Regions from separate parts of the Desulfotomaculum sp. 1211_IL3151 genome, predicted to be linked through region 1. Evidence: riboswitches for the same ligand, from Rfam matches in the RefSeq annotation. Region 1 holds a riboswitch; each other region holds the start of a gene.
What was found. Region 1 has a riboswitch for cyclic di-AMP ahead of eam (glutamate 2,3-aminomutase). Riboswitches for the same ligand answer to the same signal wherever they lie in the genome.
Positions count from the first base shown of each region.

Region 2: another riboswitch for cyclic di-AMP. It lies ahead of V6C11_RS15145 (LysM peptidoglycan-binding domain-containing protein); the one in region 1 lies ahead of eam (glutamate 2,3-aminomutase).
Region 3: another riboswitch for cyclic di-AMP. It lies ahead of V6C11_RS04990 (CAP domain-containing protein); the one in region 1 lies ahead of eam (glutamate 2,3-aminomutase).

Region 1 is NZ_JBAIYV010000058.1:36,315-47,037, reverse strand. It holds gene hydF ([FeFe] hydrogenase H-cluster maturation GTPase HydF) at 1-1,130, shown strand, start outside; gene hydE ([FeFe] hydrogenase H-cluster radical SAM maturase HydE) at 1,148-2,212, shown strand; gene hydG ([FeFe] hydrogenase H-cluster radical SAM maturase HydG) at 2,222-3,676, shown strand; gene V6C11_RS16200 (GntR family transcriptional regulator) at 3,875-4,486, shown strand; cyclic di-AMP (ydaO/yuaA leader) riboswitch at 4,594-4,730, shown strand; gene eam (glutamate 2,3-aminomutase) at 4,737-6,005, shown strand; gene V6C11_RS16190 (hypothetical protein) at 6,111-6,311, shown strand; gene V6C11_RS16185 (hypothetical protein) at 6,387-7,472, shown strand; gene V6C11_RS16180 (hypothetical protein) at 7,842-8,057, shown strand; gene V6C11_RS16175 (hypothetical protein) at 8,168-8,500, shown strand; tRNA gene V6C11_RS16170 (tRNA-Leu) at 8,704-8,790, opposite strand; gene V6C11_RS16165 (MerR family transcriptional regulator) at 9,218-9,391, shown strand; gene V6C11_RS16160 (VanW family protein) at 9,415-10,233, opposite strand; gene V6C11_RS16155 (nucleotidyltransferase domain-containing protein) at 10,399-10,680, opposite strand.
Region 2 is NZ_JBAIYV010000051.1:179,949-190,671, forward strand. It holds gene V6C11_RS15105 (DUF502 domain-containing protein) at 1-409, opposite strand, end outside; gene V6C11_RS15110 (MarR family winged helix-turn-helix transcriptional regulator) at 630-1,076, shown strand; gene V6C11_RS15115 (transcriptional regulator) at 1,094-1,411, shown strand; gene V6C11_RS15120 (response regulator transcription factor) at 1,632-2,315, opposite strand; gene V6C11_RS15125 (HAMP domain-containing sensor histidine kinase) at 2,303-3,202, opposite strand; gene V6C11_RS18735 (4Fe-4S dicluster domain-containing protein) at 3,562-3,801, opposite strand; gene V6C11_RS15130 (hypothetical protein) at 3,805-4,485, opposite strand; tRNA gene V6C11_RS15135 (tRNA-Arg) at 4,786-4,860, opposite strand; gene V6C11_RS15140 (L-lactate dehydrogenase) at 5,079-6,026, opposite strand; cyclic di-AMP (ydaO/yuaA leader) riboswitch at 6,247-6,397, shown strand; gene V6C11_RS15145 (LysM peptidoglycan-binding domain-containing protein) at 6,404-7,207, shown strand; gene V6C11_RS15150 (endonuclease/exonuclease/phosphatase family protein) at 7,249-7,974, opposite strand; gene V6C11_RS15155 (hypothetical protein) at 7,990-8,499, opposite strand; gene V6C11_RS15160 (hypothetical protein) at 8,654-8,791, opposite strand; gene V6C11_RS15165 (DUF2508 family protein) at 8,971-9,279, shown strand; gene glnA (type I glutamate--ammonia ligase) at 9,307-10,641, opposite strand.
Region 3 is NZ_JBAIYV010000025.1:13,825-24,547, reverse strand. It holds gene V6C11_RS05030 (TatD family hydrolase) at 1-145, shown strand, start outside; gene V6C11_RS05025 (hypothetical protein) at 229-1,278, opposite strand; gene V6C11_RS05020 (3D domain-containing protein) at 1,488-2,381, shown strand; gene V6C11_RS05015 (3D domain-containing protein) at 2,563-3,495, shown strand; gene rsmA (16S rRNA (adenine(1518)-N(6)/adenine(1519)-N(6))-dimethyltransferase RsmA) at 3,712-4,590, shown strand; gene V6C11_RS05005 (ribonuclease H-like YkuK family protein) at 4,613-5,083, shown strand; gene yabG (sporulation peptidase YabG) at 5,285-6,196, shown strand; gene V6C11_RS04995 (hypothetical protein) at 6,264-7,271, shown strand; cyclic di-AMP (ydaO/yuaA leader) riboswitch at 7,464-7,589, shown strand; gene V6C11_RS04990 (CAP domain-containing protein) at 7,595-8,599, shown strand; gene V6C11_RS04985 (DUF3794 and LysM peptidoglycan-binding domain-containing protein) at 8,794-10,503, shown strand; gene V6C11_RS04980 (DUF3794 domain-containing protein) at 10,539-10,723, shown strand, end outside.

The DNA of each region.
Region 1 (10,723 bases):
CACTGGTCTCCAACACCCCCGGGACCACCACCGATCCCGTTTATAAGGCCATGGAGATTTTACCGGTGGGGCCGGTAGTTCTTATTGATACACCAGGCCTTGATGATAGTGGCAACCTGGGGGAACTTAGGGTTAAAAGGTCGATGGATGTATTTAATAAAGCAGACCTGGCTCTATTGGTTGTTGATGCCCAAAACGGCTTTACCGAGTATGAGTTAAAGATTACTCAGCACTGCCAGAACAAAAAAATCCCCACCATTGTGGTCTTTAACAAAATTGATATCCAAGGGGTAGCTGAACAGGATATCGAGCAGGCCAAGGCAGCATTTTCAAGGGAACCAGTGCTGGTTAGTGCTCTTACTGGCCAGGGGATAAGTGAGTTAAAAGCAGCCATTGTCAAAACAGCTCCGGCAAACTGGGATGACCGGGTAATTGTAGGTGACCTATTAAATCCCGGGGATACGGTTGTGCTAGTAACACCCATTGATACAGCAGCACCTAAAGGACGTTTGATTTTACCCCAGGTGCAAACCATCAGAGATATTCTGGACCACCAGGCAATGGCCTATGTTGTTAAAGAGAGCGAGCTAAGGGAATGTCTGGGCAATCTAAATAAAAAACCCAAGCTAGTTATTACCGACTCCCAGGCCTTTAAAGAAGTAGCGAGAGATACACCGGAGGATATTCAATTAACATCCTTTTCGATACTCTTTGCCCGGTATAAGGGGGACTTAGAGACATTGGTGGCAGGGGCAAAGGCTATTGGTAATTTGCAACCAGGTGACAAGGTGTTAATTTCCGAAGCCTGCACCCACCATCGTATGGAAGATGATATTGGTACGAAAAAAATACCCGGTTGGTTACAAAAAATTGTTGGCGGAGATTTAGAATTTCACTGGAGCAGTGGCCACAGCTTTCCCGAGGATTTGACCGAGTACAAACTGGTGGTGCACTGCGGGGCCTGTATGATCAATGGAAGGCAGATGTTGTCCCGGATGATGCAAGTACAGCAGTCAGGTGTACCCATGGTCAATTATGGCGTCTGTATTGCCTATATCATGGGAATCTTACATCGGGCTTTATCACCCTTTCCAACCATTCAAGCAATGTTAGCTGACCAAAATTCATAAACGAAGGGGGAACTGCCTTGGGGGAAAATTTTAGCCTGGCCCTAGCTAAAGCGGCCACAGGTGATAAATTATCCAGGCAGCAGATCATCGATTTATTAGGTGCACTGCCAGGAGAAGAAGAAAACCAGTTATTTAAGTTGGCGGATCAAGTAAGAAAACAACATTTTGGTGACGAGGTGCACCTCAGGGGAATCATCGAATTCTCCAATTATTGTCGTAATGACTGTTATTATTGTGGTCTCAGGAGAAGCAATAAACAAATTCAAAGATACCGTATACCCCTGGCGGAGATCATTAAAACAGCTCAATATGCCGCAGAACTGGGGTATGGTACCATTGTTTTGCAGTCAGGGGAAGATCCCCATTACAGCGGTTCCGAACTGGCAGAGATCATTCGGCAAGTGAGGCAGGCCGGCAATTTTGCCATCACAGCCTGTGTGGGAGAACGCAGCAGAGAGGATTTTGCTCGGATGAAAGAAGCAGGAGCGGATCGCTACCTGCTCAAACATGAGACCGCAGATCCCAATTTATTTACGCAGCTTAGGCCAGCAACCACCCTGGTGGAAAGAATAAAAAAAATTGGCTGGTTAAAGGAATTAGGCTATCAAGTGGGTTCTGGCAATATTGTGGGGCTGCCTGGTCAAACAGTGGCAACACTGGCAGAGGATATCCTTTTATTAAGGGATTTAGATGTTGAAATGGCGGGCCTCGGACCCTTTGTACCGCATCATCAGACACCGCTAAGGGATAGCAAACCAGGGGATCTTAGCTTAACCCTAAAAACCCTTGCCGTGGCCCGGCTGGTGCTTCCCCAAACCCATTTACCGGCCACCACAGCAATAGGGACTTTACACCCTGCGGGACGTCAAATGGCCCTCGGCTGTGGTGCCAATGTGATTATGCCCAACTTATCTCCGGAAAGTTACCGTGAAAAATATCAAATTTATCCGGACAAGGCCGGTAGTAAAGAAAACCCCGCTGAATCCCACCGCAAGATTACCGCCTTGTTAACAGAGGTGGGACGAAGCATTAGTACAGGACGGGGCGATAGCCCAAAGGAAAAATTTAAGAATGAGAGGTAGGGGAAAGGCATGTCCATTAACAAAGCGGATATTTACCAGCATCAATGGGAAGCTGCGGATTTTATCAACGAGGGAACCATAAACAGCCTATTGGAAGAGGGGAAAAAAGCTGCACCGGCCAGAGTGCGGGAAATTATCGAGAAGGCCAGGGAAGCAAAGGGTTTGACACCGGCAGAAGTAGCAATTCTCCTGCAAAATGACGATCAGGAATTACTGGATTTAATGTTTAAGGTTGCCGGTGAAATAAAATTGAAAATCTATGGTAAAAGACTGGTCATGTTTGCTCCCTTGTATATCAGTGATCACTGTGTCAACAACTGTGTTTATTGTGGTTATCGTAGAGATCATCAATTCAACCGGCGTAAATTAAGCCAAGCGGAAGTGGCAGAGGAAGTAAAGATTTTAGAATCCCTGGGCCATAAGAGATTGGCCCTGGAAGCAGGAGAGCATCCTGGTGAATGCTCCATTGAGTATGTTTTGGAATGCCTAAAAACCATTTACAGTTTGAAATTTGAAAACGGCAGTATCCGCCGCTGCAACGTAAACATAGCTGCCACCACCATCGAAGAATATCAGCTGCTAAGGGAAGCAGGTATCGGAACCTATATCCTTTTCCAAGAAACATACCATCGGGAAACCTATAAAAATATGCACCCCAGTGGTCCCAAGGCTGATTACGATTGGCATACCACGGCCCATGATCGAGCGATGTTAGGGGGCATTGATGATGTAGGCTTTGGTGCTTTGTTTGGCCTATACGACTATAAATTTGAGGTCATGGGCTTGATGCTGCATGCTCAACACCTTGAGGAACGTTTTGGCGTAGGGCCTCACACCATATCCGTGCCCCGTCTGCGTCCAGCTCAGGGCATCGACTACGAAAGCTTCCCGTATTTGGTTAAGGACGAGGAATTTGCGAAGATAGTTGCTATTGTTCGTCTGGCTGTTCCCTATACCGGACTTATTTTATCCACCCGCGAGCGACCGGAGCAGAGGGATATGCTGCTGAACTACGGTGTATCTCAAATATCCGCCGGCTCCTGTACCGGGGTAGGTGGTTATAAAAAGGAACAAGAAAAGCAAAATTGCACCAGCGGCAGCTGTGGCGAAGAAGAATCACCGCAATTTTATGTTGACGACCACCGCCATCCCGATGATGTATTGCGCAATGTTTGTCAATCTGGCTGGCTTCCCAGTTATTGCACAGCCTGTTACCGCAAGGGCCGTACGGGTGATCGCTTTATGGCTTTGGCAAAAAGCGGGGAGATTCAAAACGTCTGCCAACCCAATGCAATTCTTACCTTTAAAGAATATTTAATTGACTATGCATCCCCAGAGACAAGGGCAGTTGGTGAGGAGACTATCCGCCAACATTTAGCAGAAATTAAAAATGATCAGATTAGAAATTTGACGGAAGCGAGAGTAAAACAAATTGAGGACGGGGAACGGGATCTTTATTTCTAAGATTTAATTAACAAAATATAATTCCACAGGGACTGTGTTTTACGGTGCAGTTCCTGTTTTTTTTATTAAGCCGGGACTTTCCCTATTTTCCTGCCTGACCAGGGGCAAGTGTGCCAAGTTTTTCTAAAAAGCCTTTTGCTTTTTTGGATACGGGGTTATAATATGTAGCTAGTATAATATATTATGGAGGAGCTTATTGTGGTAAATCATGACCTACATCTGGCAAGGTATGTTACCATTGCTGCAGATATAGCCGAACGAATTGTCCGGGGAGAATATCAGGAAGGGCAAAAAATATTTGGCCGATCCACTTTGGCAGGAAAATATAGTGTTTCACCGGAAACCATCAGACGAGCACTAACCCTCTTACAAGAGGTGGGCATCGTTGATGTGGTTCCTGGTATTGGTGTGGTGGTTAAGTCTGTTTCAGCGGCTCAAAAATACTTGGATGATTTTGATCAGCGGATGGTTTTGACTGGTATCCATGAAAAATTACATGAACTATTAAAGGAAAGAGACCGTGTAAATGGTGAAATTTCAAGACTTTTAGAAGACTTATTACAACACACCTACCATTTGGAAAGCCGTTTAAATAAAATTGAAGATTGGAAGGTCTTACCCGATTCCATTCTGGTCGGAAAAACATTGGCCCAAAGCAGGCTCAATGAAAGTAAAGTATTGGCGATTGTTCGCAAAGGGCAAGGGGATATTGTTGACCCTGCTCCAGATAGTCGTATTTTGGCCGGGGATATTATAACCGTGTATGGACACCTAAATGCTTCTGACAATGAAGGTTTAATAAGGGTTTAAAAGGAAATTTGAAAGGTAATTCCCTTCGGAATGCCTTTCTTTTTTATTTACATACAGGCAACTTACATGGTAAAATGAGTTGTGACAACTTACAAAAACTAGATAAATGTTTGTAGGAGCTGAATCCTGTTCATACAGGAGCGGAGGACCCGATTTTTGGGGTGAATCTGATTATATTCAGTAGGGTTTTAACCTTTCGACCCGAACCCTTCAGCTAACTTCGTAAGCTATAAAGAAAGGGGGTTTTTTTATGTCTGTACATTTAATTTCAGAAGATTTTCGGTCGGAACAAACTAAAAGAAAAATAGCACTTAAAAGGGCCAAGGAGTTAAAATCAAACATTAGTGGTTACCTGGAGAACAAGGTTAACATACGTAATGGTTTTGAAATTCAGGAGCAGTATAACCTTGCTAAAAAGAATATTCTGAATTTTTTTCAGGCGGATGAGAAACAATGGCAGGATTGGCGTTGGCAAATGGCCAAGCGAATTAAAGATGTTAAGGTTCTAAGTCAACTGGTTGATCTTACAACTGATGAAAAAGAAGCAATCGAAAAGGTTGGGCGTCAATACCGTTGGGCTGTTTCTCCCTATTATATGGCCCTGGCAATGGCCAGTGGGCATGGCGGCCCTGTATGGCTGCAGGCTGTCCCCTGTGTAGAAGAAATTTTGGATCGCTATGGCGTTGAAGACCCTATGGGAGAAGAATATACTTCACCTGTGCCGGGGGTGACCAGAAGATACCCGGATCGTCTTATTATTAATGTTACGAACCAATGTGCGATGTATTGTCGACATTGCCAAAGGCGTAGAAATATTGGCGAAATTGATGTTCACAAATCAAAACAGGTGCTGCAAGGAGCACTGCAGTATATCAGAGAGAACACTGAAATAAGGGATGTCTTAATAACAGGCGGCGATGCCTTGTTATTATCAGATAAACAAATTGATTGGCTGCTCACGGAATTAGATAATATTCCCCATGTGGAAATAAAACGAATCGGTACCAGAACACCTGTCACAATGCCCCAAAGAATTACACCGGAACTTTGCAGTATTTTAGAAAGCCACCCACCGCTTTATATCAATACACAGTTTAATAGTCCCTTGGAAGTTACACCTGAGGCAAAAAAGGCCTGCGATATGTTGGTTAAGGCAGGCGTAGTCCTTGGTAATCAGGCTGTTTTATTAAAAGACATTAATAATCAACCAGATGTCATGAAGAGATTAAACCAGAGTCTATTGACCATCCGTGTTCGGCCCTACTATATTTTTCATGCTAAGGCAGTAAAGGGAACCAGGCATTTTATCACTGGTGTTGATGATGGTATTGCTATTATGGAACAACTGAGAGGCTATACATCTGGACTTGCTGTTCCCACTTATATTATTAATGCACCCAATGGCTATGGGAAAACACCCATATTGCCACAGTATATTCTAGAGAATAAGGATGAGCAGGTAGTCATGCGAACCTGGGAAAAGAGGGTTATTTCCTATAATGTTACTGGTAAACACTAAGTTTTTAGACCTGTCATAATAGTATGACAGGTTTATTTTTTACCCTTGACACGAACATAGGTTTGGTAATAAAATAATAAAAACAAATGTTCGGGAGGAGTCATGATGAAAAGTGCGGAGATGGTGATGGATTTTTCTATAACGCATCAACTGGTATGTGAAGAAACGGAAGCCGATCTATATGAAGGTACCCGTCAGTGGTTAGAGGGGGATGACTCAATTTTTGTCAAGAGATTTGGCCTGGCGGTAATTTGTTTTTCGGGCTTATATTTTATGGGACAAGTATTCAGGATTTTGTTTAATTAATAGCCCGCTACCGGGTTATTTTTTTTTGCCAATGCGCCATACTAGGGTTAGCCGATAGTAGATAGGGGGAATCCGGTGACCAGAGTATATGTGTTGGGGGCCGGTGCAGGAGCAGCATACAGAGGCTCATATCTTGGTGAAACAAGCCCGGTGGCTAAAAATTTCTTTCAAAAGGCCATGCGGGTTATTAATATTCATCAAATCAGAGAGAGGTACTATGAAGATGAAGATATGACTTATAATCATATATTTCAGTTTATTGAGAGATTATGGGGTGTTTCTAGGAATGAGGTAAGTAATTCCAACCTGGATATGGAAGAAGTATTAACTTTATTAAATATTGAAATGGAAGAGGACCAACCAGGACGGGAAAGACTTTTAAAGGCCTATGAGGAGTATCTGCTGCTAATGGCACTGACCTTTGATAAAATTTTATACGGGGATCTTTGTCCCTACCATAGCAAAATAGCGGCCTCCTTAAATCCCGGAGATACGATTATATCTTTTAACTATGAATTACTAATGGATTACGCTTTACTTAGGGCAAACTTACAAAGGAAAATGTGGTGCATCCAAGATGGTTACGGTATTTCTTGCCGATATTTAAGTGGATCAATAATGCCCCTTCACTCTAAGCATCAGAATGACTCGGGGCCGGCTAATTGTGCCAAGGTAAAATTACTTAAACTTCATGGTTCTTTAAATTGGTTGTACTGTCCCCAGTGTGGTCAGCTCTATGCCTATGAACATAGTGATGGGGGAGGACACAGTGTGGTAATAAATGGTATAGCCAATATGATTCAGTGCACCTCCCAACATTGCTGCAACAAACTTAGTAGAGTCATTATTCCACCCACCTTAATGAAAAACTACCAATCGATCCCTTTTATTCCGGAGTTATGGCACCAAGCCCGCAGGGCACTGGGGTTTGCATCGGAAATTGTTGTTATTGGCTATTCTTTTCCCACAACCGATTTTCGATCCAATTGGATGTTTCGCAAGGCTATGGTGGATAACAAAGAACTTAAAAAGGTAACAATTGTGGATAAGGCAGAAGGATATCAATTGGAAACATTGTTAGATAAACATAAGAGTATTTTTAGGGTTAAAGATGTTGATTTTTACCCCGATATTGGTGCCTTTACGCAGACACTGAAGTAAATCAGCTTAAAACTCTTGGGTTCTTGAGCCTTGGGCTTTTAATGCATGTAGATATTATTTAGGGGAATGATAAAGAAAATTCCCACCCGTCGCTTGTGGGAGGCGCGGAAAGGTTAACGGGTAAAGGTGTCAACAAAACCACTGGAAAAACCGACACCCGGGAAAAGGTATGGGGTTGCCTTTTCAGGGCTCCCTGTCAATGGCAGGGGGTCTTATTTAGTGCATCATATTTATTAAATGTGATATAATATTTATTGATAAATCAATTTATTAGGAGTATAATTAAAGTGACAAAAAGTAATTCTTACCTAATTAGATAATTAATTAGGTAAGAACGGTTACCTACATATTTTTAAGGAGGGATACCGTATGACACAATTTATTAAAACCTGTCCTAACTGCGGCCAAAATCTAGTAGAGAAACTTCAAAATGTTGATGTAAAACAAGACCTAAAAGCTTGTTACGCCGAGAGCATCCCGGTACTTGTATGTGAGAACCCTACCTGTACCAACCAGGAAAAGTATTATAGCCCCTTTTCATTCAATCTATTAAAAATGAAATGTCCGGAAATCAATAAATGGTAGAAGGTCTTACCCGGCAAAGCCGGGTTTTTTTATATCTTTTAATGGGAATTGATCCGGACTGATAAAAAATCTATAATTAAAGCAGAATTCATAGCTAAGGGAGTGCTACAATGAAAATTGGCAGTATTGAAAAACCAACCTTTGAAAAATTCCGGGAGAGTTTTTTACAGCTAATGGAGCAATTCACAGAAAAAGAACCAAACCCCTATGATGATTGGTTGGAGATTGCTGATAGTGAAATCAGAGAAAGCATCATTCGCCAGTTTATTCAAAGCAATGAGCAACAATATGGCTTTGAAATAGTCTTACAGGGGAAGCTCGCCAATAGGGAAGGTTCTGTTGAGGGCGTGGTTGGGGAACTATATCATGTGTTTTCTACCATGTTTTTAGTAGAGGTTATTAATTCTAAAATTCGTTCAGGGGAAAAGCGGGTTGATATATAAGCCCGCTTTGCTATTGGCCGTTAGTATTGGCCCTTACTAACCTGAAACATGCCCTAAGCCCAAAAGCTGTCAGCTATCTGCCGTCAGCTTTTGGGCTTAGAGGTATTTCTTTTGGGTCGGTTAAGTTGTAGGGGTGACCTGTGGTCACTCCTTCCTTCGTGTTTCAGGTATAAAAAAACCAGGCAATATGTGCCTGGTTTAAATGGTGCGGTCGAGAGGACTTGAACCTCCACACCCTGACGGGCATAAGAACCTGAATCTTACGCGTCTGCCAATTCCGCCACGACCGCATGTTTATAGGATTGAATTACATGTCCTACCGACAAAAGTTATTATACATCACTTCAAATGGACATGCAATAGCGAAATAAAGTATTATTTTGTGTTTTTAGCCATTTAGCTATTAGCTGTGTGCTTCTAGTAGAAAAACAGATGATTGTGCTAGTAAAATATTTCAGACATAAAAAATAACCAGGTATTCGTACCTGGTTTAAATGGTACGAGTGGCGATACAGCATTTTTTCAAAAAACCCCGTAAAATCAAGAGTTTATAGGCAGTTGAAAGCAGTATTTACATAAATATGCAGTGAACAATAAGTTCTGCGCTTTAGGAGTGTTTGATGAAATTTGCGCTGATAAGGCGAATTTATATTTTCTTCAAAAAATGCTTGACTATTACCTTGGGTATTGGCTTAAGATTTTATTGGGGTGATAAATATGTTAATAAATCAAGTTAGCAAAACAACAGGCTTAACTAAAAAAGCAATAGAGTATTATACTTTGCAAGAATTGATTTCTCCGTCCGTTTTAAATAACGGATATAGGGATTATAGCAAAAATGACATTGGTGATTTTGTTATATTCCGGTTCGAGAGGACGGAGCTAAGGTAAATTTATCATACTGTGTATTGTAATTATAATGTGGAGTCTTGCAGCAGCGGTGCGTACATCATAATAGCGTGGTTCTCAGTCACAAATTCATCATCTATCAAGACATTGTTCCAGTCATATTTTTTTCGAAAGATCAGATTATGTCTTGTATAGCCACCCCAATACTCGGATTGAATAATATGTTTTTTTTCGTATACTTTATATTTATATTCAGGTGGTGCGTTTGACCGCCAAGTTCCTTTTAATTCATTTTCTGTAATTTCTATGCAAAGTTGAAAAGATTGGTCTGTATTGTTCTTTATCATCAAGTCACCGTAATTGTAAAAACAGGTTGCCCCGCTCCCAAACGGCTGTGTCCTGTTTGAGTCTGGGAAAACGTCGTAGCCATGACGGTGACGCTCCGTTATTGTCAGTGGAGTATGAAGCGTCATCCAGTATATCAGGTTGGACAATTGGCATAAACCGCCGCCAATTCCGGCCTTGAAAGTGCCATTTTGCAGGACCATGCCTTTTAGGTATCCTTTGCGCTTTGTCGGTCTGCCTATCCGTTTCCAGTATGAAAAGGTTTCTCCCGGATGTATTGTTACGTGATTCACTTTGGGTACAGCAATCTTCAAATTTGTAATCTTATTATATTGCAGGTACATATCCACATCCTTTAGTTTTCTTAATAACGGAGTAGAGTGACAAAAGTGTTCGTATTCTAACAGAGTTTTATCTATATGCGCAAATTGAATACCGCCCAATATCCAAAAAACATATCTTTTGAACGTATAATAAGCGCTGCCCAGCATTAACCTGGCAGAGGTTCTATTTTTCGGTTTTTCGATTGGCTTTTGCATTGCGCCACCTCACGCATTATATAATAATGCTAGCTAAGTCAATTTCCGTTTTGCAATAGGCTACAGCCATACCCTGTGCTCGTTGCCCATTGTACCACGTCTTGCACACGAAAAGAAGGCATACCTTCCCTTAACGGAAAGTGGAGTTACGTTGCAAATAAAATTTCATGCTGCGAGCGTCAGCGAACCGCCGCCATGCACCCATTTCCCCCATGCACCGGGAGGAACCACCATATTTCGCCTATGTTCATCACCCAAAATTCGTGCCGCCTTGTTCAAAGATACAAGGTCGAATGCGGCATGATCGTAATAGATACCAATGTCAATATCCGATGTCTGGGAATGTGTACCCCTTGTACGCGAGACGCCAAGCACAACAGCCTCAATCCCTGAAATCTCGGTCAAAGCGGTTACCACTTTATCCAATACAGCTCTGATTTCATCCATACATAACTCACCATACCTTCGTTACTATAAACAATTAGGCTAA
Region 2 (10,723 bases), on a different contig from region 1:
CTTTTAATGGTGATTCCTTTATCGTCAAAAAACCTAACCGATGGGTATTTTCACCCAGTTTTACCAGGGCAACCGTATCAAATTTCTTTTTGTCACCAACCAGCGATTTTAAGGCATCCTTCAAGGTATTATAAATATTCTTAACCCCAGGCATACTGCAAATAAAACCCTCGATGAGAGCTAATATCTTTTTCGATATCCACCAGTTAGCCACCATCCCCAGCAAGGTTACCATTAGAATCACAAAGATAAAATCAATCCCAGGCAAATCCCGCCCCACTAAGGGGTAAAGAATTGCACTGCCCACCCCAGAAATTTTGTCATAAGTAAAGGCTAAAATATAAAAGGTGCCCAGGAGCGGCAATAAAACTAATAATCCCTTTACAAAGTAAATTGAAATCTTTCGCATAAACTCAACTCCTGAATATTTTGCTAAATTTTCAAGTTAGTTACTTTCTATATTTATTTGCTAAAACCTTTAATTTTACTGGAAAATTAGAGAAACGGATCGATTTCCCATATCCTGCTGCAATCTTTCATGGGTTTTAGTTAATGATATAAACTATTAATGGACATAACTATTAATATGGCTTATAATATAACAAACAAGAAAAAGGAGCATCATTATCTTGAATAAGAGAGAAAAGATAATATTAATGGATATGCTGCTTCATGAGTTCGTACAAAACAATAGTTGTCAGATAAAAGGATTATTAAAAGACTCGATAACCCCAAGTCAGTTTTTTTTGCTTAAACTCATTGCCCTACAAAGCACCTGCAAAGCAGCTGATATTGCTCATACATTAGACATTTCCCCCTCTGCTGCCACCACTATTTTAGATAGGCTCTATAAAAATGGTTGGATTGAGAAAAATAGATCTGAGAAGGATCGTCGCATTGTCTGGCTCACACTAACTGAAAATGGCAGAAAGATACTTTCTGAAATTGAGATTGAAAGAATTCAGCTTTTAGTAAAACAGTTTGATCATATAGAAGAGGATGAATTAGCTACAGTCTGTGAGGTATTTAAAAAACTACTGAAAAATAACAAAGCCGATTTATATCATGCAGAATAATTTAAAGGGGGTATCTTATGAGCTTTGTTGAAAGTTTTCTAAATATATTGTTTATATATTTAATATTACGAGGCGTAATTAATATCTTTAACCTTATTCAGCTTAGGAAAAAAGCCCAACAACAACTGGAAAATAACCCTGAACAAAAACAAATTCAAGAAATACCGACTGTTAAAGAAGAAGTAGAATTGGTTACGGATAGTATTTGTGGCTGTACGATACCAAAACCAAAGGCTTTTATTCTGGCTAAAGACAATGAAAAACATTACTTTTGCAGTTGGTCCTGTAGAGAAAAATACATTGCTATGGAGAATCAATCCGCTAGTCACCTTTAAGCAAAAGGCGGAACGACACCGGGTCGTTCCGCTTTTTGCAACAACTGGCTTGCTTTTTGAAAATATCGGCTGGGCCACAGGAATATCTAAATGAATGATACCTAAAGGAAGTAATGAATAAAGAAGCACCGTATTTTTGAGTATACTAATTCCCTTGTTGGAGCATTGGTTCCCCTGTTCATATGAGGTTATGGGGGACATTATTGATGGAGCCGGCTAGCTACCCCTTAAACCTGTAGCCGGTGCCCCATAACGTTTCGATGTACTGTGGATTAGCCGGGTCTTTTTCAATCTTCTTCCGTATTTTTTGGATATGAACAGTTACCGTAGCCAGATCCCCAAGGGAATCCTCGCCCCAAATACGGTCAAAAAGCTGTTCTTTGCTAAAAACAATATTGGGATTGGAGGCAAGAAATAATAAAATTTCATATTCTTTGGTTGTCAATACAACCTCCCTACTGTTAACAAAAACCTTATGGGAAGAAGTATTGATCTCTAAACCCTTATGACTGATAATTTCTACGGCTGCCCTTTTACCCGTTAAACGTTCATATCTTTGAATGTGGGACTTTACTCTGGCCACCAGTTCCGTCAAGCTAAAGGGTTTCGTTATATAATCATCCGCACCAAAACCAAGTCCTCTGATCTTATCGATATCTTCTCCTTTGGCTGAAACGATCAGCACAGGGATTTCAAAATTCCTGCGTATTTCCTTAACAATTTCGTAGCCATCTTTGCCTGGCAGCATCAAGTCCACAATAATAATATCGTAAACCCCGGTTAATGCCTTTTTTAAACCAAGTTCCCCATTCTGGGCGATATCAACTTTATATCCGTTAAACTGAAAGTAATCCTTTTCCAATTTGGCTATATGGAGATCGTCTTCAATGATCAGAATATGCATGGGGCAGATCCTTCCTCACTAGATATAGGTAGCATCAGTGTAAAACAGGAGCCCTCCCCCAAAACACTGGTTACCTGTATTTTTCCGCCGTGGGCTGCCATCAGTTCTTTAGCGATGGAAAGACCCAAACCGGTACTCATCAAGTCCTTTGTGCGTTCACTATCAATCCGGTAGAAACGATCAAAAATCCGAGTGATTTTATCTTCTGGAATCCCAGGACCGTTATCCTGGATAGCCAGACAGATAAAGCCTGCCTTCTGATACAACCTGATTTTCAGACATAGGTTTCCCGGCGGGCCATATTTGACGGAATTACCGATAACATTGTGAATCACCTGATAAATCCTTTTTCCGTCCAGGGTCACTTTATAATTTACGTCCGTATCATCCGTATACTGGAAGCCAAGGCCCCTTTCTTCAAATTCAAAGCGAAATTCCGCCATCAGGTCATCCATAAAGGCTTTGATTCCAATGCTTTCCATCTGAAATTCCAGTTGGTGCATATCCAGTTTAGAAAACAAAAACAAATCATCGATGAGACGGTTGATATATAACGTATTCTTTTTAATAACATGCAGGTACTGATCCAGTTTCTCCGGAGAAGTAACCACGCCGTCATGAATGGCATCAATATAGCCACCAATGGCTGTGATCGGAGTTTTTAAATCATGGGAGATATTGGCAATTAATGTCTTCCAGTTTTCTTCATACTCCTGTTTAAGGGTTTCATTCCTTTGCAATTTTGCAGCCATATCATTAAAAGAATCAATTAAGAAACCGATTTCATTAAAGGTTGTATGATCGATCTTAACATGATAGTTTCCTTTAGCAATTTCTTTAACACCATTATGCAGTCGGGAAATGGGAATGAAAATTCTCTTTTCCAAATGTGTTATCCAAATTAAATGAACAATTTGACTGAGGATAAATAAGCCAAATAAAAATGTGAGGACTTTGCTAACAGGGAATCTAAACATTAGGTAAATCAATAGGATGATCAGGAGTAAAAAAATTGGGCGCAGGAGTTTTAGAGCCCGGTGTGACCGGTCAAAATCCCTGTGCCAGTGGCCGTGATTGCGGTAGCGTTTGTAAAATTCATGCCTGAGCCTATGATATTCATGATGGTTAAATCTTTTATACCTGTTCATAATTCACCTGCAACATTTTTAAAATACCAAAAAACAAGAAAATTGAATTAGACACGGGAGTTTTAGCATGGTTCCTATGTCTAATTCTTTTATTTAAGCTACGTTATGGCTTGGTGGGTGCATGCTTTTTTACAAGCCAGGCACCCGGTACAGTTTTGCGGTTTATCCAAGCGGACATGCCGATGACAAAGCAAATTCATTTTAGCAAGCACATCATTGGGACACACTGCAACACATTGATAACATGCCTGGCACTTTTTTATGTTTATCGTGATGTGCTTGGTTTTTAGAATTCTTTTCCTAGGCTGCTGCAGGAATTGGCTAATCAGATGGTTCATCGGTTATTTATTGCTAAAGATCAGCTTGGCATGGATGTTAAGCGTGTGATTTTCTTCTAAACCGCCTGCCTGTTTGCCACTTAGCTTTAAATCAATACATTCCAGCTCATTCTTTTTGTTAATTGTGGCAAGTAGGGCCAGGTTGGGATTTTCCAGTGCGTGTAATTCTTTCATCAAGCAGTGCTCATGGTGGTGCCTGTGGTACTCTTGCCCTTGACGGTGTTCTTTCCTAAATGAATGTTTTAGTGCTTGTAACTCTTTAGGCAGTTCATCCAATTCTAACGTCATCCTAGTGGTATTATCCGGTTGTTCTTCAACCTTAATTCTTTCCAGCAGATCCAAAGCCAATGTCAGTTTAGAAAAAAAATCTTTCAACCCAAAGTGCCCGCAGCATCCATGGTGGAAACGAGCGTGCCTGTCTTTAAAAAAGCCTTCATGTCGGTGAGGATTCTGCCCATGGCTAAATTCATTGCTGCTCTCATGCTTGAAGCTTTTTCCTGCGTAGTCCATTTCCGTCTTAATCCTGGCTTTAACCATACCACTGGACAGGTTTTTGGAAAACTCGTTCGTCATTTGGAATAACTTTGCCTGATCCTTTATGCATTCGACCTGGAGAGAACCATTGAAATGATCCTTTTCTTTCATGGTTTTTGCGATACTATACATAAGTTTAATTTTGTTCATCTGAACACCCTCCTTTTTTCTGGATGAGGTTATTCTAAAGGACAAAAATAAACTTATCTTAATCAAATTATAAATTTTTTATAAATAAGAGTAAAACTAATAATAATAATTCCTAAGCAATCATGGGTTCAAACATATTTGCCTCTCTAAAAAATCAGCAGAAACAACTAGAATTAAGGTATTTAGCTGTCTAAGAAATTTTTTGTCTTCGTCTGAATGCCTTCGCCTTACCCGTAAAACATAGAAAACTCGCAAGACCTTGTATTCTAAGGCTTTGCGAGTTTCTTGATGTGTCAGATATGGTGCGCCTGGCAGGAATCGAACCTGCGCTTCCGGCTCCGGAGGCCGGCGCTCTATCCCCTGAGCTACAGGCGCAAAATAATTGTGCTTTTTTATTATAACAATAATTTGTTTTTTTGCAAGTGGATAAATGTTGATAGCAACAACTTTTAAATGATATCACAGCCTCTTGAATAGTTCAAGACCCTGAGTTAATTGCCAAGTTTGAAAATACGATTGACCATTAGCCATGAGCTAATGCCCATGGCTGACGGCTAAATAATGTCTCATCTAGCAACCAGTATGCGGAAAAATCAAAAACCTGCCTGTTTAATGGCCTCTTTTAGTATATGTGCTGAATTTCTTAGGGCAGTTTCTTCTTCCTCCGTCATACTTATAGGGAGTACCTTGTCTCGTCCAGAGCCATTGACAATTGTAGGCAAACTGAAACAGCAATCTTGTATTCCGTAGAAATCATTGATCATACCGGACACGGTCAAGATAGAATCTTCATCCCTTAAGACGGCTTCACAAATTCTTTTTATAGAAACAGCTATGGCATAATAGGTTGCCTCCTTACGCTGAATAATCTCATAGGCTGCCGTGCGCACCCGATTGGCAATTTCATTTCTACAGATGGGCTCCAAACCTCGTAATTTAGAAAATTGCTCTAGGGGGATCCCTGCCACATCTGCTGTACTCCAGATAGGTACTTCAGAGTCACCATGCTCACCAATTATATAAGCATGAACATTACGAGGGTCCACATTACAATAATCAGCCACTTCTGCTCTAAATCTTGAGGTATCCAAAATTGTTCCTGAACCAAATACTTGGTTTGCAGGTAGGTTCGATATCTTTAAGGCGGCATAGGTTAAAACATCCACTGGATTAGCAACAATTAAATAAATGGCATTCGGACAATATTTTAACAACTGCGGTAAACTATCTTTTAAAATACTAACGTTCTTGTTGACCAAATCTAACCGTGTCTCACCGGGTTTTTGATTGGCTCCGGCTGTAAAGACAATAATATTAGAATCCTTACAATCCTCAAAGGAGCCTGCATATACATTAATGGGTTTAATAAAGGCTGCGGCATCCCCTAGATCCATCGCCTCCCCTTCTGCCTTTGCGTGACTAACATCAACCAAAACAAGGTCACTGGCCAAACCACTGGACATAATCGCAAAGGCTGCAGTTGACCCAACAAACCCCGCTCCTATAATAGCTATCTTGGCTCCCTTTCTTAATTTCACCATTGTTCACCCCTCGATTAATTTTCAAATTAACCATCATCACCCCAGCTCATACAACGGAGGCAAAATATACACCAAAACACGGCTCATAAAGCCGATGGCGGATGACTGACGCCGGATGGTTCATTTAGTATTTCCAGTTATTAAATACCTATGTCTCATGTATTTTCCAAATATTGTGGATAGACGTAAATCTGGAAAACATGTACAATGGTTTGTAACTAAAATAACTAGGCCGAATCTCCGTTTACCGGAGTACGGGGGATCAAAATTTATGGGGTGAATCCGCAATTTTATGGAGGTGTTTAAAATGCGGTAGGGTGCCCTCAACCCGAACCCGTCAACTAACCTCGGAGGCCCCAAGGAGGGTAAAAGTACATATGCGTTTTTTGCACCGCCTTAAACGGGTCATCGTATCCTTGTGTCTTTTTGCTATCCTCATGCCATCAACAGCTTTAGCCGCTCAATATACAGTGGTACCTGGTGACTCACTTTATTTAATTAGTCAAAAAGTTGGTGTTAGTATTACTCAGATCAAGACCGCCAATGGTCTTACCAGTGATGTTCTTGACCCTGGGCATGTTCTTACAATACCAGAGGCTAAACCTACGGAGATAAGCTATACGGTGAAGTCTGGTGATAGTCTCTATGCCATCGCCCAGAAGTTTGGTGTTGGGTTAAATACTATCATGCAGGTCAATGGGCTCACTAGTTCTACCATTCATCCTGGCAAACAACTTATAATTCCAGGGGCAAGTGTGAGGAATACCGCCGCTCCAGTGGCTGCTACCGTAAGCCGCAGTGCCCAAAGACCGGTTATTCCCTATGATGATGAAGATTTCGATTTGCTGGCACGTCTGGTCACTGCTGAAGCAGGAGGAGAACCGATGGAAGCCCAGATTAGTGTAGCAGCGGTTGTTATTAACCGGGTACAAAGTTCCATTTTCCCCAATAATATTCGCGACGTAATCTATGCCCAAAACCAGTTTTCTCCTGTCAGAAACGGTTGGATCAATAAACCTGCCACAGCCAATGCAATTAAAGCTGCCCAGGCAGCATTAGATGGTAATGATCCTACCAACGGGGCACTATATTTCTTTGATAAAGGTTCCACCAACTCATTTCTTCTCTCCCTGCCTGTAGCCGCTAATTATGGCAAAATGGTTTATGCAAAGGCAAAATAAATAACATAAGCACTGGCATGAATGCCAGTGCTTGCTTATTTCTATAAAAACTGAATATCCTTATCGATTTCTACATTCTCCATCAATCGTAAGGTTGCTTCTATGGGCAAATGATCGGAAGCCAGTGTGTGATAGGTAGTTGCAGATAGGGTATTCCATTCAGAAGATACAAAAATATAATCGATTTGCTCTTGTGGCTGTTGCGCAGGGTAAGTTTTATAGGGTTCACCCATATCGGTTGCATCTTTAAGAATCGTGGTAAGTAATCGGTACTCCTCAGATGTAGGACCATTATTAAAATCCCCCACTAGAATACAGGGATAAGAACATTTACCAATAATTCCCAATATATCCCTTACTTGATCCATTCTCTCCTCACGCTTTAACCCTAAGTGGGTACAAAAAAAGCTAATCTTTCTATGTTTTAATAGAATGATTGCCTCGAGTAAACCCCTTTTTTCTCCCTTACTGGGAAGCATATACTGCCTGTACAGAAGCACCGGCCAATGAGATAGAATTGCATTACCGAACTGGGCAACCCCCCAGTTCAAGTTGGGCCCGTAAACCCAATTTTTGTATAGCAGCTGCCCAAGTGTTTTTGCTTGATGAACAAAATGGCTGCGCGGCATATGTTTATCTACTTCTTGTAAGCCAATCAACTTACCTCCAGTATATGCCAGGGACTTAGCAATTTGGTGAATATCAACTGCTCCATTTATTCCCTGGGCATGACGGATATTATAGCTAACTACCCGGATAGGAAACAATTTTCACCACCCCCATTAGCTAAGATAATGTCCATATTCAATAACCTTTCGATTAAAGTTTAGCATATTACTTAAATAAGACATCATTCCCCGCACATTGAGGTCTGGGGGTATATTGGCTGCTTTATTGGCCAAATTTTTCAGTCCTTTATCCAGCCCTTTTAATAAAAAGCCTTCTTGGGCAGCCAGGGGACTTATTAATTGTTTATCATCCCCAATTAAGCCTCGATCCGGAAGCAATATTAGGTTTCGATAAAGCATAAATTGCGCCAACTGCTCCCAGGATTTAGAAGTAAAGCCGATCACTGTCATGTTTTCATCATCCCAAACGATATCCATTGTTATTAGGCATATTTCCAGGGTCTTGTTAATGATCAAATTCCATTCGAGGTGATACTCTACCTCTTCCCCCATTGCTCTGCGCTCGGCATACTGTGCCATTTCTTTTTTAATGGCAGGTACCACTAAAAAAATGCTATCTGCCAAAGTACCTATAATTTCGGGATAAATAATAGCTCCACCCATAGCCCTCCCCCATAATAACGGGTTCTCATTCTCATTTGTCTCGTTGAAATATGCTATGCGTTTAGGTATCCGTATGCTACTTTTTGTCTGATGGCAATAACCCGTGTCATAAAATAAAAAAGTTGGAAAACGTTTTCCAACTTTACACCCTTAGCTATGCACCATTTACTTTTCTAAAGGCCGCATACAATTTGTAGCAGCAACCCATCTTAATTTTCTTTTCACCCTCACCGATACGGGTTAGTTGCATTTTGCCATTGATAATTTTCATTTTGGCTATTACTTTTGCCATACTAACACCTCCTATGTTCTCTTGAGAAAATTATAACAATCACAATTTTTAGAAGCAAGCCTTTCGGTCTAAGTTGCAATTGTAAAACAATTCATTTGATTTTAAATCTATTTTACTTCTTGTACTACTTCTTCCTCCTTACTAATACACATTAACAAAGTGGACAAGGAGGTACTTTTATGAAAGTAGACAAGGAAATCTTTCTTTGCCTAATAAGGGATTTTTCCTGGGGTAAGCTTAAAAAAACGATTTTTCCCAAAAAGTTAGACGAAAACTCCTTAGAAGTGCAAATTGAGCTGGCAAAAAAAGCCTGGCTAATTGCCCAGAATCAAATGGAATGGGCTGATCGGGATATGCTCGAGGCGGCTATTCTCCAGACCACCGCCTGTGAAAGAAAATATATGGCCCTGTTGCAAAAGGCTAGAAATGAACACTACCACATTTGGGATACAAAACAATTAACCCCTGCAACAGGTAGCCATAGCTAGCTGTTGCAGGGGTTGTTTTTATGGAGATTAGAATTTAGTCAAGTATTCTTCCAATTCCCAAGGACTTACTTGCATTCTATAACGATCCCATTCGATGGTTTTCGCTTCCAGATAACGTTCATAGATATGGGAACCCAGTGCATCTTTAACAACTTCATCTGCTGATAAGGCCTGGACTGCTTCATAAAGACTATTCGGCAAATGGGTAATACCCAATTCCTGCCGCTCAGCCGAAGTCATTTCATAAATATTTCGATCACAGGGTGGCGGCGGCACCATCCCTTTTTTAATACCATCCAAACCAGCCCTCAGGCAGACAGCCAAAGCCAAATAGGGGTTACAGGATGGGTCCGGACTGCGTAATTCAATACGGGTAGACATCCCCCGCTTAGCCGGAATACGGATTAATGGACTGCGGTTTTGAGCAGACCAGGCCACATAAACCGGAGCCTCGTAACCGGAAACCAAACGCTTGTAAGAGTTAATGGTGGGGTTAATAATAGCTGTGATGGCATCGATGTGACTCATCAACCCGGCGATATAACTCATGCTAATTTCACTCATACCATTCGGCATTGCTGGATCATAGAAAGCATTCTCACCATCCTTGAAGATCAGGGATTGGTTCAAGTGCATACCTGAGCCGGCCATGCCAAAAACTGGCTTCGGCATAAAGGTGGCATGAAGTCCGTGACGTTGGGCCACCGTTCGTACAGCCAACTTAAAGGTTACAATTTTATCTGCTACATCCAAAGCATCGGAATATTTAAAATCAATCTCATGCTGGCCAGGCGCAACCTCGTGATGAGATGCTTCAATCTCAAATCCCATTTGTTCCAGGGTAAGAACCATATCACGGCGGGCATCCTCTCCCAAGTCAATGGGTGTCATATCAAAATAACCAGCCCGATCATGCGTTTTGGTTGTGGGACGCCCCTCACTATCGACGTGAAAAAGGAAGAATTCTGCCTCTGGACCTACGTTCATGGAATAGCCCATGGCCTCTGCCTCGGCAATGGCCCGCCGCAAGGCATAGCGTGGATCACCGATAAAGGGTGTACCGTTAGGATTGTAGATATCACAAATTAAACGTGCCACTGCACCATCTCTTGGTTTCCAAGGGAAAACAACAAAGGAACTGGGGTCCGGACGAAGATACATATCTGATTCTTCAATACGGACAAATCCTTCAATGGAAGACCCATCGAACATTAACTCTCCAGCCAGGGCTTTATCCAATTGCTCTACGGTAATGGCTACGTTTTTCAATACACCAAAGATATCCGTAAATTGCAGGCGAATAAATTTTACATTTAAGTCTTTGCATAATTGTCTGACGTCATCGTTCGTCAATTTTGCCACACTAACACACCTTTCTCCATATCCTTACAAGGATAAGTATACTTTATAATAAAAAAAGCCTACAGATAGGTAAGAAATAATT
Region 3 (10,723 bases), on a different contig from region 1:
ACCAACCTATGTTCAACACACCGTAGATCATGTGGCAGAGCTAAGAAACATGAGTGCCAGCGAGTTGTCCCTACAGGCGGCGGAAAATACCATTCAATTGTTTAATCTGCCTATAATAACCAAGGGAAATAGCTACCGGTCATAGTCATCCGCCGGCAGGCCATGAGCCATGGCTCATGGCCTGCTTAGTTATGGTTGTTTGGTAAACTACCATGGGCTAAGGATTCATTAAACAGGGCTAAAGGTTAAATCGTCGATGAGAGCAGCGCAGGTATTCGATGATTCCGGTGTAAATACAAAGCTAAGCATAGCGGATGTTGTACCCTCCGGTGCCACACCAGAAATACGGAATGGTTGATAGGTATCACTCAGATCCTGGGATCGGATTGTTTGGTTAACGGAATTAATAGGGTTGCCTGAAGCATCTAAGTACATGATCTGGGCCATCAGAGTAAAGGCACAGGGGTTCATCATTTTTTGCAAAGACCTGGCCCAGAAAGCTAGCTCATAGGATTGGCCGCCAACAACATCAGGAACACTTCTGACCAGACTGGCGGGCCTGGTTGGGCAAAAACCTAATTCCACCGCTTGACCAGTTCTGCCATTGGGGTTTGGTGCGACATTTTCACCCTGCCAATTAGTGGGGATATTTCCGGTAAAATCTTCAAAGGAATCTTGAATACCCAGGGTTGCGGTGTCGCAACCATCGGGGAAAATAGAAATAAACAGTTGGGTTTCCTCAACCACTTTAATGACTAAAGAAATAGTGGCAATTTGCTGAATGCGGTTTGATTTATGCAGATCAAAGTCTACTTGGAGATCCACATTGCGAAAATCAATTTCTATATTATTGGGGTTCATAACAATCAGGGCAGGTCTAACATCGATCACTTTAGTAAAAGATATATCCTCACCCAAATGACGCACATCATCGTGTTTATCTACATAATAGATTTGCTTGTGAATAGTGCCATGAATGCGAATACCCTTTAGCTCTCTGGGCCCACATACGGCTTCACCTACATGGAAAGTGGCCTTTGGGCTGTTGCAATTGGCTGGGTGATAACCTGGGTAGAAATTTTCTGGGTTATTGGCATGGGCAGGTGGGGTACCGCCAAAAATCGGTTCACCCTCTAAGTCACGAACAACCACATCGATATGATCGATCTTTTTAGCCTGTTCATCCAGACAGGTAACATTATCTACCGTCACAGATGTCACGATGTCACCGATTACCACTGGCAATTTAACCAGTTGACAGATAGTGCCGTTTGGCATAATCAAAACCTCCTTTCTATTTCTATGGCCGGGCTTGGTATATATAGGCAAGCATGACCGCTGATATAGTATATTCGTGAAATGGACTAAACGGGCGTGTCCCCTTGAAAAAAAGCCATCCGTCTTTTGTTTAGGATATTTCCAACGGAATGGAATAAATTACCAAACACTCCCTTTAACTGACATATTTTAGGTCCCGGAGGAATATATTGATTTCTAAGGGCACTAAAATGTTTAAAGGGGGTATCGTTATCGGGATAATAAATAAGAAGCTATGGCAAGATGAAGCCTGTCGGCTCCTCTTAGGGGTACTCATTATTGGGATAGCCTTTATGGTTTATTGCTTCTGCTGTGCCAAACACCTGCTAATTATTGTGGATCAACAAGAGATTCCCGTCATACAGTTTCGGGGAACTGTAGCGGATGCATTGCAAAAAGCACATGTAACTTTAAGAAGAGCTGATATTGTTGAGGTACCCTTAAACTCAACCGTTAAGGATGGGGCATCTATACATGTAACCAGGGTTGATACAGAGGAAATAACAAACCAGGAGCTTATCCAGTATAAAGTGGTCAAAAAACCGGACTATAACCTTCCGGCGGGGGAACAAAGGGTAATAAAACAAGGCCGATGTGGACTGAGCCGGGAGTATATTCAAATAACCTACCAGGATGGTAAAGAAGTAAAAAGGGAGCAATTAAGAACAGAAGTTGTCAAAAAACCAGAACCACAGTTGGTTGCTTATGGACCACAAGTTATGGTTTCACGTGGAACCTCCAGATCCGTGGCAGGGGGAGCCGTCAGAAACCTTAGTAATTCCATGCCGCTAGAGGATAACAAAACAATAACGGTTGTTTCCACGGCATACACCCATACGGGAAACCGCACGGCAACGGGCATTTATCCCTCTGAGGGCATTGTGGCAGTTGACCCCACGGTAATTCCCCTGGGAACAAAATTATATGTCGAAAACTACGGTTATGCCGTTGCTGCGGATACAGGTAGCGACATTAAAGGCAATCGGATCGACGTTTTTTTTAACAGCTACGATCAAGCCATTCATTGGGGTAGGTGTACGATTAAAGTGCATCTAGTAGAATAATAGCCTAAACCGGAGGGTACACTTTTCTAAAAAAATGCGATTATCTGTTGTTAGACCGTGGAATATGTAAAAATTTTTGAGGAGGTAAGTATCATTCACTGGGAGAATAAAGATTCCTAATAAGACTTAGGGGTCAGCCAGGAGCTCTGGTTCCGGTTGGCACCACTAAGGGAGGGATTCTATGAATTGGTGCCCAGTGGAATGGCCTACCCAAACGCCACGTCCCACATTAGCGGGGCTGGAAGCAAAACAATCAAGTAAAAAGGCTGCTAAAGCAGCGTTGATCGGTATTTCCGTTTTAATTGTCATGACTTTGGTGGTTTTAGGTTTTGCCCTATGGTCAGAAAAAATAACCATACCTAAAATGATGGTTGAGGTAAAAGGTTTTGTAAATGAGTTGGTAACCGGGGGGATACCGGTACATCTTCAAGTAGCTGGTAAAAGCGAGGTTGTTCGTACAAGCAGTAGGGATGTTAAGGAGTTATTGAAAGAACAGGGTATTCAATTAAAGCCGGAGGATATCGTTCTACCAGCATTAACTACGAAATTAGAAAAAAACATTTACATAGAGGTAATCCGTGTAGATGTTAAAAAAGAATATAATAACCGGGCCATACCCTTTCAGGCTGAACGCCTTGCTAACCCTCAAATGGACCGGGGAATTGTTAAAAAGGTAAAGGAAGGAAAAGAAGGTCTGCAAAGGGAGATTTGGGCTGTTCGATATGAAAATGGTATAGAGGTGGCCAGAAACTGCGAATCGAAAGAAGTCATTGCCTGGCCTATAAATAGTATGACCCAATACGGGACTTTAAGTATGGTTAACCGTGGTGGTCAGGATCTTCGTTTTAACAGGGCAGTGGAAATGTTAGCAACAGGGTATACCTACACTGGTAAAAATACGGCTTCAGGTATACCACCCAGTTCTGGGATAGCGGCAGTTGACCCGGCAGTTATTCCCCTGGGAACTAGATTATACGTGGAGGGCTATGGCAAAGCCATTGCCCGAGACACGGGAGGAGCGATCAAAGGAAATCGCATTGACCTATTTTATGAATCAGAAAATGAAGCCCTTGCTTGGGGGAAGCGGAATACGAGGGTGTATGTTTTGGAGTAGCAAATGGTTTTTGTTATAGGATAACTTTTGTAGAAGGAGTAAGGGGTCTCTCACATTTGCTGGAGAGACCTTTTTAGCCTTCAGCTTTTTGGACTTTAGGGCAGTTCTTGTGTCAACCGTAATTGGCTGATGGCGGATGACTAAGTTAACAGCCTATTGTGATTGCCAAATAACGGGTATAATAGCTATAGACTAAACAGAGGAAGGAAATGTACCTTGCGAGAATTAACATCACCATCCGTGGTTAAAGAAATTATTAAGTCTCATGGCTTTAGGGTAAGGAAGGCTTTAGGACAAAATTTTCTCATGGACGCTAACATTATTGATAAAATAGTCAATGCTGCGGATTTAGCCCCAGAGGATCTAGTGTTTGAAATTGGGCCTGGACTTGGGGTATTAACCAGGCGTTTGGCTCGCTCAGCGGGGAAGGTCATTGCCGTGGAGATTGACCAAACCCTATTGCCGATACTGCAGGAGACTTTGGCGGACTTTGATAACATCCAAGTTGTTCATGCGGATGCATTAAAGGTAAATTTTGACCAAATTGCCTCAGAATACACGGCCGGTGCCTTTGGACCCAATGCCAAAAGTTTTAATTTGGTGGCGAATCTCCCCTATTATATTACGACACCCCTATTGATGCATTTGCTTACCAGTGGTTTTAATTTGAACCGAATGGTTGTTATGATGCAGAAGGAAGTGGCGGACCGTTTGCAAGCTTCTCCAGGGGGTAAGGATTATGGAAGCCTTAGTGTAGCTGTGCAGTATTATACCGTACCCGAGATCGTTGCTAAAGTTCCTAAGACCGTATTTTACCCAGCACCGGAAGTTGAATCTGCGGTTATCCGGTTAACCAGAAGAAAAGTCCCGCCCGTGAGTCTGCAAAGTGAGGAAATGTTTTTTAAGATTGTTCGTGCAGCCTTTGGCCAAAGAAGAAAAACCCTGCTAAATTCACTGACTGGATCAGGGTTGGCGGATAAGGAAACGTGGCTCAAAATACTAAGTGAAATAGAAATAGAACCCTCCAGAAGGGGAGAGACACTGACGATTCAAGATTTTGCGTTATTAGCAAATACCTTTTGCGCCATCGATTAAGTAGTAGCCAGTGGAGGAATATATGGACTTTACTAGCCCTTCCAAAGGTAAATTGAGCTTCCGTGAGATGATGGGGGATATCTTAAGTTATATTAAGAACCTTCCCTGCTCCTCTTATAAAATTGTGGTAGGAACGGATTCGCAGACTCGTCATGAAACTTGTTTTGTAACTGCGGTTATTGTTCATCGTAAAGGGAAGGGCGCCAGATATTACTACCATAAAAGCATACAAAGTAAAATAAAAAGCCTACGTCAAAAAATTTATTATGAAACAACCCGGAGCCTTGAATTGGGAGCAAAGATAACAAACTTCCTACTTGAAGATGGGCTTGAACATTTAGCTGTCGAAATACATATTGATGTGGGAACCCAGGGCGAAACAAAGGATTTGATTCGGGAAGTGGTGGGAATGGTAACGGGTAGCGGCTTTGCGGCCAAGATCAAACCAGATTCCTTTGCCGCTTCCTGCGTGGCGGATAGGTATACGAAATAGCCATCCGCCGTCAGTCTTTTGGACTGTTAGGCCATTTCCCAGGGACTGGTATTGGCCCTGGGAAATGGGTTTTTGTGCAGGCCCATCGAAGGGTCGTAAATCCGTGACATGCATTAACAAAGACCCCACAGTTAGCGGCTGGTAGATGTGTAACAACCCTATTACCCCCAACATAAGATGATGTAGAAAGGGGGTAAGGCCGTGCCAAAGATTAAAGAAGGTGATATTGTTGCCCGTAAATCCTATGGCAATGATATTTTCTTTAAGGTTAACAGCGTTTACCAGGGGCAAGATGGTAAAGATTACGCAGTCCTTAAGGGATTGGATATACGACTGTTTGCTAGTTCGTTAGTAGATGACTTAATTAAAGTAGATGTAAAAGACATTTCCAAATATTGGACCCAGACCTTAAGGAAAAACGAAGAAGTTATGGGACGGGTTATGAAAAGGCGCATGGATGAACGAAAAGATCGACTTAAAAGATGTGCCGATGGAATATGTATGACCCGCACTGCTCAACCAGAAAAAGGAGACGACAGTGACATTGAGGGTTTTGATGTGCCCGGTACAGTACTCCACCTGGACGGAGATAAGGATTATTTAGACTTATGTATGACCACCTATCGTAACCTTTCTATACCAGCCTTCGGGTATGCTATTGATGAAGAGGAGCAACCCAAAAGGGTGCTGGCTCTTCTTGAAAAACATTACCCAGATATTTTAGTACTTACCGGGCATGACGGCATTAAAAAGGGTGCCAAGGATTTAAGCAATGTAAATAATTACCACAACTCAAAATACTTTGTCGAAGCAGTTAAAATTGCCCGTACCTTTGAAAAAAGTCGGGATGATTTAGTGATATTTGCCGGTGCCTGCCAGTCTTGCTATGAGGTAGTATTAAGTGCCGGTGCCAATTTTGCAAGTTCCCCCAAAAGGGTATTAATTCATGCCTATGATCCTGTGTTTGTGGTTGAAAAAATAGCCTATACTTCCATTCAAGATCCCATTGCCTTAAGGGAAATTATTAAAAGTACCATTACCGGTTTTGAAGGTATTGGTGGTGTGGAAACCAGAGGAAAACATCGCTTAGGTATACCCAGAACGGAATATTAAAACCATAGTACCCCTTCCTAAAGTCCAGCATATGATGATCTAGGACATTTTAGGAGGGATTTCCTTTATGTTAAATTTTTTGAAAACTGTGGAGAAAGCCAAATGGCGTTTGCTTGGAATTAAAAATGTTGTAGGCGTAGGTGTCGGCTATAAACATGTGGGCATGCAAAGAACCGAGCAAAAGGCAATTATCATCTTTGTCTCCAAAAAGGAACGTTCTGAAAGCTTAAGCAGGGAGGAACAGGTACCCTTTAGGATTAATGGTTTAGAAACAGATGTTGTGGAAGTTGGTGAAATTCGTTTTTTGTCTGATGATAGAAAAAAACATGTCAGACCCGCCCAACCCGGATTTAGTTTGGGACACTATCGGGTAACGGCTGGCACCTTTGGGGCAATGGTACGCGATCGTACCACGGGAGAGCCACTTATTCTTTCAAATAACCACATTTTAGCCAATGCCACCGATGGGAAAGACGGTCGGTCTGCCCCAGGAGACCTTATATTGCAGCCAGGTGAGTATGATGGCGGCACCAAGGACGACCGCATTGCAATACTATTAAGGTATATTCCTATCCAAAAGGGAGAGGCCCCTGCTACCTGCCCCATAGCCAACGGGGCAGCAAGGATTGCCAACATGCTGGTTCATACGATTAGACCCAATTATGATTTGAAATTCTTTAAAAGGGAAGGGGCAGTAAACCATGTGGATTGTGCTGTTGCCCGGCCCCTCAAGCCCGAGCTGATTACCGATGAGATACTTGGTATTGGTAAAGTGCAGGGGATTGTAGAGGCAAAACCCGGCATGAGGGTCGTTAAAAGTGGTAGAACAACGGGCATTACCTCCGGAGTAGTTACTGCCATAGGCACCACCATGCAAGTAAAAATGGATGACAATAGTAATGCGTATTTCTCCAATCAGGTAATTTGTGATATGAAATCCCAGGGTGGAGATAGTGGTTCCTTAGTCCTTACAGAGGGCAATAGGGCAGTTGGCTTACTGTTTGCCGGATCCGATAGGGTGACCGTTTTCAATCATATTCAAGTGGTCTTGGATAAACTAAACGTAGAGTTCTAGGAAAGAAAGCCCCGTGACGATAAGAGCGGGGCTTTTGTTCCGTGTAAAAATATGGTATACGCACGGGAGAGTGTGTTATTTTACATAAAATTGTTTGTGCACCTGTTTTAACCAACTAAATAAATTATTAACAGCTATTACGGGTTTTGTCAATTTAGGTTAATTTATGTATATTTAGGACAGGCAAAGCGCCAGTTACAGATGCCGAATCCCTTTAGTGGGTACGGAGGAACCGTTTATGGGGTGAATCCTTTTAAAGGTAGGGATTTCCTTGCCCGAACCCGTCAGCTAACTCCGGAGGCAAAAAGGAAAGGAGAAAAGAAATGCAGTATCGTTTGAAGAAAGTTCCTATGTTCCTGGCTACCTTGTTCCTATTAACCATGATGATGTCCGTTATGACGGCGCAGTCAGCTATGGCGGCTACCGATGATAGCCAAGAGATGGTTAGACTGGTTAATGAAGCCCGCGCCAAAGGTGGTCTGGCAACGCTGATGGCGGATCAAGAGCTGTCCGGGCAAGCTGCCAAGAATTTGGCATATTATCAAAGAACCGGTCAAATTCCCAGTTCCGCAATGCTGTTAACGATTGCCAAAAACGGTGGTTATAGCACCCTTGGACAAACCACTGTACGCGGCAATGATGTGGCATCGATGGTCCAAAAGCAACTTCAATACTATGGCAGCAGTTCGATCCTAAATAGTAAATACAATCGAATTGGTTTGGCCTTTGCGGATACCAGCTCTGGTAAGCTTTGTATTCAACTATTAGCATATAAACCCATTACAGAGCCTATTCAGCAACCGGAACAGCCAGCACCGGCACCAAAACCGGAGCCAAAACCAGAGCCAAAACCAGAGCCGCAACCGGCACCACAACCTGAACCAAAGCCGGCTCCCCAACCAGAGCCAACACCTGTGCCCCAGGAGCCTACTACCTTTATGAATGAAGCTCAAACGAAGGTAGTGGATTTGGTTAATGCTGAAAGAGCAAAAAATGGTCTAAAGCCTGTGGTTGCCAAAGAGGATTTAACCAAAGCTGCACAGGTAAAGGCGCAGGATATGTATCAGAGCAGATATTTCTCTCACACATCTCCCAATTATGGCTCCCCCTTTGATATGATGCGTAAATTTGGTATCAGCTACAAAGCAGCAGGGGAAAATATTGCCATGGGTCAAAAAACTCCTGAGCAGGTCGTGAAGGATTGGATGAACAGCCCCGGTCACCGGGCGAACATCTTAAATGCCAATTACAATGAAATTGGTGTAGGCGTATATCAAAGTTATACTGGCTCTGGCTACATCTGGGTTCAGCAATTTGCTCGGCGCTAAGGGTCATAAAATAGCCAATTAATTGGACAACTTAAATAACTTGTACAACAGACAATTCCATAAAATGTAAACGGGAGAAAAAATTTCCTCCCGTTTTTTTGCTTTTTCTTAAGGATTGACCACAATTTCAGCACATTTCTACAGCCAATCCAATATATATATTAAGGAGATATCTTGAAAGGAGGCTAAGATTGATGGTTATGAGGAAAAGTCCCAAGCCAAAATTCCGGCAGATAAATAACCAACCGGCTAATCAGATCGTCGGGACAGAACAAATTAGGGTAAAACAGCTTGTTGGCGAAAACACAGAACAAACCATAATTCGAGACAGCTTTACGCTACCCTCAGGTACACCCGATATGGAAGAGATTCTTTCCATTGACACAATCGTTAAGTTAAGGAAAGTTGAAGTAATCCCTAATAAGGTGATTGTAGAGGGAACCTTGCGGGTGCAAGTGATGTATTCGGCTTTCAAAAAAGATCAGTCTGTGCATAGCTTTACCGAAGAATTTGATTTTACAGATTTTGTTGAAGTAGAGGGTGCCCGGCCAGGCATGGATGTTGAAATCGACTTTGAGGTCGAGGATATTAACATAAAACTGGCCCGGGATTGCGACTACGATGTTGCTGCTGTACTTCAAATAACCGTTAGGGTAACTGAAGATCGGGAGGTCAACGCCTTAACAGAATGTCCCCAGGGTTATAACTGTGAAACAGAAAGAATGAACCTGCAGCAAGTGGTGGGAAGCAATACCAAGCAGATCCTAATTGATGATGAGTTTGAACTGCCCGATGAAAGGGATCTCATTATTAGTGATGTTATCCGCTGCATGTGTGATGTGGAGATAACCAATACCAGAATTATTAGGAACAAGATCCTCTTTGATGGCGAAGTGGATATGGAATGTCTATATCGAGCAGATAGAAAGAAAGATCACGGCAAACATGATCACGGCAAACATGAACATGGACATAAGCACGGGCATGGTTTTGAACAAGATAAAAAGTATTATAAGGACCATGTTCACTCCTTTGAAAGGACCTTTAAATTCAGTAACTTTATTGAGGTTGAAGGTGCTGAACAGGGTATGGAAGTCTACATGGATGCCATGGTGGAATCTTGTAAGATGGACCTTGCCGATATAAACGGCTGTAAGTTCTCTCCCATGATTGTAATAAAAGTAAGAGCACGTGTGGTGGAAGACAGAGAAGTAGATGTAATTACTGCGATTGAAGGTGCAGATGTAGAAACCGCCAGACTGGATATGGAAAGCTTGGTTGCGGAGGAATGCAAGCAGGTTATCGTTCGGGACTCCAAGGAACCTCCCTATGGTAAGCCTGATATTGACAAAGTAAGGGAAATTTCCGTCGGGGATGTCACCATTAAGGACATCGATATTATTCATGATAAGGTATTAATTAAGGGCACCGTAGAGTTTGAAGTTCTTTATACAGCAATGAAAGCGGATAAATCCTTGCATATGCTGCATCGAAAAGTCACCTTTAAGACCTTTATTGATGTACCTGGGGCACGTCCTGGTAACAGAGCAGACGTAAATGTCGAAGTTGAATGGGCCAATGCAAAACTGGATGAAGACTGTGAAATCCTTGTTGAAGCAGTACTAAAAGTGTGTGTCAAAATTACAGAAACAGTGGAACAAGATGTGGTGATAGGTTTTACTCCCAGGCCGACTGTGGCACCCACGACCGAACCGCCAACCACACCCTGTGTTCCCGGCACAGTCTTTAACTATACAATTGCCAGAGGAGATACCTTAGCTAAATTGGCCCAGCGTTATGGAACTACTGTGCAGGCCATTCAAGCAGCGAACCCACAACTGACAAATCCCAATGTCCTTACTGTGGGCGAGGTTATTAGGATTCCTTGCGAAGCCAAGGGTTAAATATAAAATTTTATTAAATATAAGGAGGTAGTAAAATGCCTAACGGTTTTACCGGTTGCGTCTTAGTTAAACTGCCAATTGTTATAGCGGATGTCACAGATTCTATAACAGTAGATAATACTCTTTGCCTTGATGAATTGGCTAAAAAGATTGACCATATTGATGTGGTGGTAAGGGATTTAGAGGCAGATCCAGTTTACGGTGGGATCATTCAGCCCCG